Regions from separate parts of the Methylobacterium sp. J-092 genome, predicted to be linked through region 1. Evidence: riboswitches for the same ligand, from Rfam matches in the RefSeq annotation. Region 1 holds a riboswitch; each other region holds the start of a gene.

Evidence for each region. A riboswitch is a leader RNA that binds a small molecule or an ion and turns the genes downstream of it on or off. The one in region 1 is predicted to bind cobalamin.
Region 2: it holds a riboswitch for cobalamin, as region 1 does, so the genes downstream of both, MKK60_RS13890 (TonB-dependent receptor) here and MKK60_RS04140 (CbtB-domain containing protein) in region 1, are expected to answer to the same signal.
Region 3: it holds a riboswitch for cobalamin, as region 1 does, so the genes downstream of both, MKK60_RS07480 (TonB-dependent receptor) here and MKK60_RS04140 (CbtB-domain containing protein) in region 1, are expected to answer to the same signal.

Annotation. Positions count from the first base shown of each region.
Region 1 is NZ_JAKSXU010000053.1:24,159-27,425, reverse strand. It holds gene cobW (cobalamin biosynthesis protein CobW) at 1-424, opposite strand, end outside; gene MKK60_RS04150 (DUF1636 family protein) at 443-811, opposite strand; gene MKK60_RS04145 (CbtA family protein) at 804-1,553, opposite strand; gene MKK60_RS04140 (CbtB-domain containing protein) at 1,576-1,752, opposite strand; cobalamin riboswitch at 1,789-2,070, opposite strand; gene cobU (bifunctional adenosylcobinamide kinase/adenosylcobinamide-phosphate guanylyltransferase) at 2,138-2,665, shown strand; gene cobO (cob(I)yrinic acid a,c-diamide adenosyltransferase) at 2,662-3,264, shown strand.
Region 2 is NZ_JAKSXU010000119.1:55,875-59,141, reverse strand. It holds gene MKK60_RS13890 (TonB-dependent receptor) at 1-1,828, opposite strand, end outside; cobalamin riboswitch at 1,947-2,161, opposite strand; gene MKK60_RS13885 (DUF2778 domain-containing protein) at 2,230-3,267, opposite strand, start outside.
Region 3 is NZ_JAKSXU010000070.1:23,880-27,146, reverse strand. It holds gene MKK60_RS07480 (TonB-dependent receptor) at 1-2,084, opposite strand, end outside; cobalamin riboswitch at 2,420-2,628, opposite strand; gene MKK60_RS07475 (App1 family protein) at 2,713-3,267, opposite strand, start outside.

The DNA of each region.
Region 1 (3,267 bases):
CCGACGCGACCGCCGGCCCGTCCACGACCGCGACGACGCCGTCGACCGTCACCCGCGAGCGGATCGCCGGCCACTGGAACGCCTGGACCAGGGGCTTGGGCAGGGCGAGGCCGGACGTCTCGATCAGGATTTGCTCGGGCGGGTTCGGGCGATCGAGAAGAGCCGTCATCGCCGGCACGAAGTCGTCCGCGACGGTGCAGCAGATGCAGCCGTTGGGAAGCTCGACGATCGAATCCTCGGTGCAGCCCTCGATGCCGCAGGCGGCGAGGAACGACTTGTCGAAGCCGATGTCGCCGAACTCGTTGACGAGGATCGCGAGCCGGCGCCCGCCGGCATTCTCGACCACGTGGCGCACCAGCGTCGTCTTGCCCGCCCCGAGGAAGCCGGTGACGATGGTGCAGGGGATCTTCTGGACGATGCTCATGGGGATCTCGCCGATGGCTCAGGCCGCGCGCGGCGGAAACGGGGGGATGCGGGCGACGACGCCCTTGCGGAATTCCTGCGGCCTCTGCTTCCACGGCACGATCCCGTCGGGCGTGCCGGCGTAGAGGCCGACGCCGTCGAGAATGATGCGTGCGGAATCCGCCGGGTCGAGGTCGCCGTAGACGTAGGTCCAGCGATCCTCCGCCGCCACGGCGACGGTGCAGGGCCGCTTGCAGACCGACAGGCACTCGACCGCTTCGATCGTCACGCCGTCGGGGGCGGGAAGCGCACGCAACGCGTCGAAGAGGCGGGCGCCCGCGCGCGGGCCGTCCGGCGCATCGCTCTCCATCCGGCAGGTGGTGCAGACGTAGAGGATCGTGTCAGCCACGGGCGCCTGCCGCGGCCTTCGGGCCGAAGGTCTGCCAGGCGCGCCCGAAGGCCAAGCCGATCACCGCCCAGAACACGAAGGCGATGGCGAGCGAGCGCGCGGCGAACTGCGCGGCGAGGCCGGCGGGAAGCTCGGACGGCGTCGCCGCCACCTCCGGCGCACCGGCCAGATGCGGCGCGACGATGAGCACGATTCCGCCGAGGATGGTGATCGGCACCCGGCGGATCGCGATGAGATAGATCCCCATCGCGGTGGCCGACGCCGTCATCACCCACCAGACCTGGCGGGCGGCCAGCGGGGCCGCCTCGCTGCCGGGCAGCTCGGGCGGCAGGCCCAGAGCCGGCGCGAGCGCCACGGCGAGGAAGCCGGCGACCGCGAAGGCGAGCCCGCGCTCGGGCGACGGCTCGCGGCCGGTGGCCAGCATCACCGCGCCGAGGAGCAGGGCGTAGCCGATCCCGCCGACGAGGGTCGCGAGCCCGGTGAACAGCATGCGCGGCAGGCCGGCGGCCGGCTGCCATTCCGGCTCGGCCTTGGTGTCGTGGTCGTGCCCGGCATGGGCGAGCACGATCGGCAGGCGCCCGGCCAGCGGGGCCGCCGAGGCGGCGGCGCCGGGAGCGGCCTGGGTCTCGTAGCGCTCGGCGGCGATGATCAGCGGCGAGGTGAGCGCGAGCTCGAGCCCCGTCACGAGGACGGCCGCGAGGAAGCCGGCGGCGAGCGCCGCCGACAGGAGCCGGATGAGCATGGGAACGCCTGGGTTCAGGCGGTCAATGGCAGGGGAAGTTCTGCGTGTGCCGGAAGTCGTGCGCCGCGTTGTGCAGCGCCGAGGCCGGCGAGAAGCCGGCGAGGAACACGAGCCCGAGGCCGAGCATGGCGGCGGCGACGATGGCGACGAAGCCCTCGTTCGCGCGGGTGCCGGTCTGGGTGAGGGTCTGGGTGGTCATGTCGACAACATCTCCGGCCGCCCCGCCGGCGGCGTTCGAGAAAGCGCGGGGGACGGCAGGTCTCCTGGCTCGCGGATCGCAGCGCCTGCCGCCTTCCCGAAACATCGGTGGCCGAGGGCAGGAGCTGAGGGCTCCCACGGCGATCCGGGCTTCGATCCGCAACGCAGTCCCATCTTGGACAGGTCGGTTCAACGAAGCCCGGATCGCCGTGGGGACCCTGGCCGCTTACAGTTGCGGGGGCAGCCGCGGCATCGGGTTTCCCCTCACCGCATTCCCTTTTCACCCCGTCTCCGGGGCACCGTCGCGTCCAGCCATAGCCTGTCCGGTCTCCCCGCACAACGGAGGCTTTGACGGGCGCACAGGGGTTGGGGCATGGGTTCCAGCCATGCAGCAGGCCGCGCCTCGGACGACCCTCGTGCTCGGCGGTGCGCGCTCGGGCAAGAGCGCCTACGCCGAGAGGTTGATCGAGGCGGTGCCGGGCCCGTGGCTCTACCTCGCCACGGCACAGGCCTGGGACGACGAGATGCGCGCGCGCATCGCCCTCCACAGAGCGCGGCGCTCCGGCGACTGGATCACTCGGGACGTGCCGAACGCTTTGGCCGCCGCGATCGCCGAGGCGCCGGGGCCGGTGCTGGTTGATTGCCTGACCTTGTGGCTGACGAACCTGCTGCTTGCCGATGCCGACCTCGACGCCGAGATGGCGGCGCTCCGCAGTGCCTGCCGGGAAGCGCGCGGGCCGCTCGTCCTCGTGTCGAACGAGGTCGGCCTCGGGATCGTGCCCGACAATGCGCTCGCCCGCCGCTTCCGCGATGCGGCCGGACGCCTCCACCAGAGCCTCGCGGCCGAGTGCGACCGCGTCGTCCTGACGGTCGCCGGGCTGCCGCTCGTCATCAAACCGCAGGGAACGCCATGATCGACGACGCCGAACGCCATCGCGAGAAGATGGAGAAGCGCAAGGCGGTGCAGGACGCCGAGGTCGCGGCCAAGACGATCGAGAAGGGCCTGCTCATCGTCAACACCGGACCCGGCAAGGGCAAGACCACGGCGGCGCTAGGCCTGGCGCTGCGCATGCTGGGGCGCGGCCACAGGGTCGGCGTGGTGCAGTTCATCAAGGGCGCGTGGGACACCGGCGAGGCGCATGCGCTGAGGACCTTCGGCGACCGGGTCGCGTGGCACGCGATGGGCGAAGGCTTCACCTGGGAGACGCAGGACAAGGCCCGCGACATCGCCGCCTGCCTCAACGCCTGGAACCGGGCGACCGACCTGATGGCCGACCCGAGCCTCCGTCTCCTGATCCTCGACGAGCTCAACATCGCGCTGCGCTACGACTACCTCGATCTCGACGCGGTGGTGGCGACCCTGAAAAGCCGTCGCCCGGACCTGCACGTCGTCGTCACCGGCCGCAACGCCAAGCCCGCGCTGATCGAGGCCGCCGACCTCGTCACCGAGATGGGCAGCGTGAAGCACCACTTCGCGGCGGGCGTGAAGGCGCAGGAGGGGATCGAGTTTTGATGG
Region 2 (3,267 bases), on a different contig from region 1:
TCGTGGTCGGCGCCTCGGGGATGCGGTTGCCGACCGGGTCGACGTCGGAGAAGCGGGCATTGGTGACGGTGAGGTCCCCCTCCAGCCTCAGCCACGGCGTCACCGCGTAGCGGTTGGTCCACTCGATGCCGAAGCGGCGGCTCGGCCGGCTCGGCTCCGTCGTGCCGGTGTCGCCCTGGAACAGGTTCTCCGACGCGAAGTCGAGGCGGAACAGGGCCAATGCGGTCTCCAGCCCGGCGATCGAGCGGTTGCGGATGCCGACCTCGTAGCCGGTCGAGGGCACGAGGAAGGGCGAGCGCGCGATGTTGAAGAGGGGGCTCGCCGGGTCGACCGTCGCGGTCACGCCGCGCACGTCGTTCGAGTGGAAGCCGCCGCCGTAGTTCACGTAGAGCTCGGTGTCGAACCACGGCCCCAGCACCAGCCCGAGCTTCGGGTTGACGATGCCGTCCCGTGCCTTGCCGGAATTGGCCGCCGTGTCGGAGACCACGTCGCCGTAATAGCCGTCGGCCCGGAAGCCGACGCTGGTGCGCAGCCAGTCGGTCCAGCGCACGCGGTTGTCGACGTAGAACGCCCCGCTCGCCTCGAGCACCCGGTCGTCGAGGACGCCCGTGCGGAACTGGCGGTTCGCGGTGTTGAACAGCCCGACGCGGATCGCGTCGGTGCGGGTCTGCACCCCGATCTCGTTCTCCATCGGATGCCCGAACAGGTCGCCCTGGAAGACGTGGCTCACCTCGCCGCCGCCGAGGATGCGCTGGTCGAGCTGGTGGAACTGGTCGCCGTTGACCGGATCGTTGAGGAAGTAGGTGAAGTCGTTGAACAGGTTGAGCTGCGAGCGGATGACGTAGGCCGAGGCCCGCGTGACGCCGGTGTCGTCGGTCATGCTCCAGCGGCCCGAGAGCGAGAACCGGCTGCTGTCGCCGCCGTCGGTCGGGTTCAGGGTGCCGAAGCGGCCGATGATCCCCTCCGACACCGCGCGCGACGCGATCTGGTTGGTCGCGGTCCAGCGGCTGGCATAGGCCATGCCGGTGACCGAGAACCCGTCGAGCGCCGTGCCCTGGCTGTAGCGCACCACGCCGTTCACCTTGCGCAGCGCATCCGGCACGTCCCACGGGCCGTCGTAGACCTGCGCCTCGCCCGCCACGAGCAGGTTGCCCTGGCCGAGGGGGGCCGAGGCGATGGTCAGCGCCCGCGCATAGCCGAAGCTGCCGAACGAGGTCAGCGCGACGTTCTTGGCGACGGTGTCGAGGTAGTCGATCCGTACCGAGCCGGCCGAGGCGAAGTCGCCGTCGCGGACGAAGTACGGCCCCTTGTGGAACGCCACCGCGCCGACGAGCTCGGGGATCAGGAAGTTGATGTCGGCGTAGCCCTGGCCGTGCGCGTGCGTGCGCATGTTCACCGGCATCCCGTCGACCTCGATCGCGATGTCGGTGCCGTGGTCGAGGTTGAAGCCGCGCAGGAAGAACTGGTTGGCCTTGCCCTCCCCCGAATGCTGGGTGACGATCAGGCCGGGCACGGATTCGAGCACCTCGCCCGGCCGCGTGATCGGGCGGCTGTTGATCTCGGCGCCGGAAACGATGCCGGCGCTCGCCGCATCCACCGTCCGAAGCGCCCCGCCGGCGCCGATGGTGCCGCCGACGTAGCCGGCGCTCGCCGCAGCCCCGGCGGCGGGCCTGGGATCGTCGGCCGTCACGGAGATCTCGGCGAGGTTCGCCTCGGCCTCCCCGGCGGCGGGGCGCGCCAGCGCGGCCGGGCCCGAGAGGGCGGCGGCGCAGGCGAGAGCGAGCAGGGTTGGCGTTCGGAAGACGGGCGGGGACTGGGACGCGGACACGGGACCTCGGGCGACGCGGACGTGGCACGTCACCGCGAACGAGGCCGATCCACCGCTCCGTCCATCGGACGGCCGGGGGCTTCGACACCCGCCGGAACACCCCGCCCGACGCGCTTCGCGTGTGACCACGACTGACGGCAGGTCTCCTGGCTCGCGGGTCATCGCCCGCCACCGTCTTCCCGGATGCGGCGCATCCAGTGACGTCCAGTGGTGGAAGGCTCGCCGCTTACAGTTGCGGGGGCAGCCGCGGCTTCGGGCAAGGCCCCGTCGGGCCCTCCCCTCACCGCGTTCCCTTTTGATCCTCGATGAGGAACCGTCGCGTGCAGGTTGCGTCGGGCGGCGCCGGCCCGTCAATCCGGCTTTCGGACGCCGTCGCCGGGTGTGGCCGATCGGTGACGGCGTCAGCGGCTCGCGGCGAAGCGGGCCGGGCCGTCGCCGCGGCCGGTCACCACGACGAGGCGGCGGATCTCGCCGCGCAGGAACGCCTGCAGGAAGCGGTCGTAGTTGTGGAAGGACACGCAGCCGTTCGAGGCGCCGCTCGGCCCGAGCATGTAGGTGTGGGCCAGCAGCCCGTCGCGGCCGTGGATCGCGGCGGCGCCGCCCACCGGGTTGAGGCGGATCGCCCGCACGCCGTGGAACAAAGCCTCGCGCTCGGTGAGGTCGTAGGTGCCCGGCGGGGTCGAGCCGCGCATGCGCAGGTGCACGAAGTCGGGATGGTCCATGCTGGCGCCGAGGCCGGAATGGGCTTCCAGCACCTCGCCGTTCGGCAGGCGGACGGTGCGGGCGGTGATGTCGTAGATCGCCGTGCCGGCGCCCGCGTCGGGGCTGGGGAACAGGCGGCCGCGCGACCGCTCCAGCCCGGGGCTCTCGAGGGCGGCGTAGGCCAAAGCCGGGCCCGGGTCCTTCCGCGCGGCGAACAGCTCCTCGAAGAACGACGGCGTCTCGGCGGTGGGCGCCGGCACCGCCTCGGGCACCCGGCGCGGGGCGCGGCGCAGGGCGAGGCGCTGCGGCACGGGGGCGGCGATCAGGTCCGCCGGGCGGGCGACCGGCAGCGGCACGATCTGGGCCTGCCGCACGACCTCGGTGTCCCGCAGGACCTGGGTAACCCGCAGGACCTGCGTGTCCCGTAAGACCCGGCTTGCCCGCAGGGCCCGCACCTGCTCCACGACCTGGGCCTGCCGGCCGGTCTCCGCCGGGGGCGCGGCCTCCGTCGAACGCGGCTCGGCGGCCGCGAGCGTCGCGATGGGCGGGGCGAAACGCGGCTCCGGCGGGGTGAGCGCGGCGCCGAGGGGCGCGCCCTGACGGTCCGCGCCGGCCTCCGGGTCCAGCATCGGCCGGGGATCGAACAGGGCGGCGAGGGCGGTCGACCCGGTGCTGCGGGCCTGGAGCCTCGCGACCTGCGGCACCGGCTCGGTCCCGCCGCCCGGCGGCACGCCCTC
Region 3 (3,267 bases), on a different contig from region 1:
ATCGCGTAGACCTTGTCGAACAGGTTGAAGACGCGGAAGGACAGGCGCGAGGCCGGCGTGACCTGATGGTCGAGGCCGAGGTTGACCAGCCCGTAGGCCGGGCGTCGCGCGGTGTTGCCGAAATCGCTGAACACCTCGCCGACGTACTGGAACCCGACCCGTGCTTCCCAGGTCGGCGCGAAGGCGTAATTGAGCCAGAGGTTGGCGACCCGCTCGGGCACGTCGATCGGCCGGTTGCCGGCGTACGAAATCGTCGCGCCGTTCACGGCCTGGTCGAAGGAATCGTACTGCGCGTGCAGCAGGGCGAGGTTCGCGTCGACCCGCCAGAGCGGCGTGACCTGCAGCGAGAGCGCCGCCTCGACCCCGTAGGAGGATTGCCGGCCGACCTGCGTCGAGACGCTCGGCTGGCCCGGCACCGCCGAGATCAGGTTGTCCTTGACGATGCGGTAGCCGGCGAGCGTCCACTCGCCTCGGCCGTCCCAGAACACGCCCTTGGCGCCGAGCTCGACCTGCTCGCCGGTGGAGAGCTTGAAGCCGGCCAGCGATTGCGACAGCGTGATCAGGCTGTTCACCGGGTCCGTGGCGGTGGCGACCTGCGCATAGAGCGCGGTGTCCGGCGTCGGGTTGAACACCAGCCCGAAGCGGTAGCCGAGGCCCTGGAAGGACTTCTCGAACTGCGCGTTGCTCATCAGGTTCTCGCGCTGCAGGGTCGAGGCATCGAACCGGACGCCGGACAGGAACGAGAGCTGGTCGGTGAGGATCAGCCGGTCCTCGGCGAAGACCGAGGCCTGGTCGGTGCTTGTCGCGTAGGCCGGGCTGGCGCGGCCGTTCAGCGGGAACGAGCCCGGGTCGTAATCCGTCAGCGGGACGCTGATGACGAGGCCCGATCCGACGGTCGAGAAGTTATTGATGTGCCGGAAGTCGATGTGGTTCACGTCGAAGCCGGCCAGGAACTCGTTGCGGAAGCCGAACAGCGTGCCCTTGAACGCGGCGTCGAACCGGTTCCCGAGCTGTTCCTGCTGGTGGTAGATTTCGGTGTAGTCGCTCCGGTCGACCAATCGCGTCGATCGGTTGAAGCTGTAGGTCTCGACGTCGAGCCAGTGGCGCCTGCTCTGCAGCCGGTAGGCGGTGTTGCGCACCGTGATGTCGGCGGTGGGCGTCCACTCCGTCTTGAGCTGGGTCCAGTTGTCCGCCCAGGTGATCTTGGCGTCGCGGACGTTGTAGTTCTTGAACCGGATGAAATCCGGGATGCGCCCGTCGACCAGCGGCGTGCCCCAGTAGCGCGCCGGCTCCTGATAGCCGAGGTCGTGGCTCAGGGTGAAGGCGAGGTCGGGCGTGGCCTGGAGCAGGATCGCGCCCGAGACCGCGAGGTTGCGGAAGTCGCCGTCCGGGCTGATCCAGCCGCCGGCGCGGTTGCCGCTGACGTTGAGGCGATAGGCCACCGCGTCGCCGATCGGGCCGCCGGAATCGAGGGCGAGCCGCGCGATCCCGTCCGATCCGACGCCGGCCCGCACCACGTTGATGGGCGTGAAGGTCGGCTTCTTCGTCACCACGTTGATGACGCCGCCGATCGCCCCGTCGCCGTAGAGCACGGAGGCCGGCCCGCGCAGCACCTCGATGCGCTCGACGTTCCAGGTGTCGAACGGGAAGGTCACCGTGTTGGCGCCGACGAACAGCCGCGTGCCGTCGTAGAGCTGCTGGATCGAGTTCGGCCCCGAGAACCCGCGGCTGGTGAAGGCGCCGTTGCCGTTGCCCGGCGAGGCGATGGTGGTGATGCCGGTGGCGTTCTGCGTCACGGCGTCCGCGATCGTGTCCTGGCCGCGCAGCCGCGCGGTCTCGCCGGAGATGACGTCGACGCTGCCGGGGGTCTCCAGCGGCGTGAGGCCGAGGCGGCTCGCGCCGCGGTCGGGCGTGCGCAGGTTGAGGCCGACCGGCGCGGCGCGGCTCAAGCCGACGCCGTCGCCCGCGACCGTGAGGGTGTCGAGCACGACGCTCGCCGATTCGCCGGCGACCGGCTGCGCGCCGGCCTCTCGCGGCGGAGCGAGGATGACGAGCGCCGTGCCGGCGAGGAGCGGGCAGCGCATCGCGCGCCCGAGGGAACGAGCGGTTTGCAGAAGAACGAGCATGGATCGGATTCGGCTCTATCGGCGCGACGCGACGGCCTGCCCGACCCTCGATCTACATCGAATGTAACAATGTTACAATTAGGCGATCGGCCGAACGCGGCTCGGCCGCCGGCGCACGGATGCCGGGCGGCTTCCTGTGCGTCGTTCGGCGCGGGTCTCGCGGTGGGCAAGGGCATGGAAGGGACGTGCGGACGCGTGTGGTGGCACGTCACCGCGAACGAGGCCGCCCCGCATGCGCCGCGCGGGCCCATGCGTCTCGACACCCGTCGAGGCACCCCGCCCGACGCGTTTCGCGTGTGACCACGACTGACGGCAGGTCTCCTGGCTCGCGGGTCGCTGCCCCTCATCGTCTTCCCAGGCGCCGTGACCCAGTGACGTGTTGATGGAGGCTCGCCGCTTACAGTTGCGGGGGCAGCCGCGGCATCGGAAAGGCTCCTCGGAGCCTCGTCCTCACCGCGTTCCCTTTTGATCCCCGAGGGGAACCGTCCCCGCCAAGTGGCTTCCGCGGTCCCGAAGAGTCAACGGCCGGAATCACGCTCCTGTGAAGTGTGACCCGGCGGCGACAGCGACGGCGCGCACGGTGGCGCTAGGTCGAGACATGCGATCCGTCCTGCGCCGACGCCTCGACGACGACGCTCGGCGGCAAGGTTCCTCCGGCGCCGCCGAGGACGGAGCCGAGGTCGCCCGGCAGGGCGGTCTCCGCGGTCAGCTCCGCCGGCTCGCCGCCGGCCGCGTGCTCGTCCGCCACCAGGGCGACCGCGCCCGGTGCGATCAGGCCGAGGCTCGCCGCGTGCCGGGCGATGGCGGTGCTGTCGGCGGCGATGACGAGGTGGCTCCCGGCGGCCGCGACGACCTGCGCCAGCGCCTCGATCTCGCGGATGCGGTCGGCGTCCCGCGACACGTTGCGGATGTAGACCGCCTTCACCCGGCCGGGATGGTCGGCGACGATCCGGCCGTAGACCTCCGGATCGTGCTGCCCGCTGTCGCCGATCAGCACGAAGGGCAGGTCGCGATACAGCGACAGCATGTGGACGATCAGGGCGCGCTTGTGATCCTCCGCCCGGCGGGGGAGGGGGTGCTTCCACGACAGGCCCCATTCGCGCAGGAACAGGATCGGGCCCACCGGGATGCCGTGGATCGT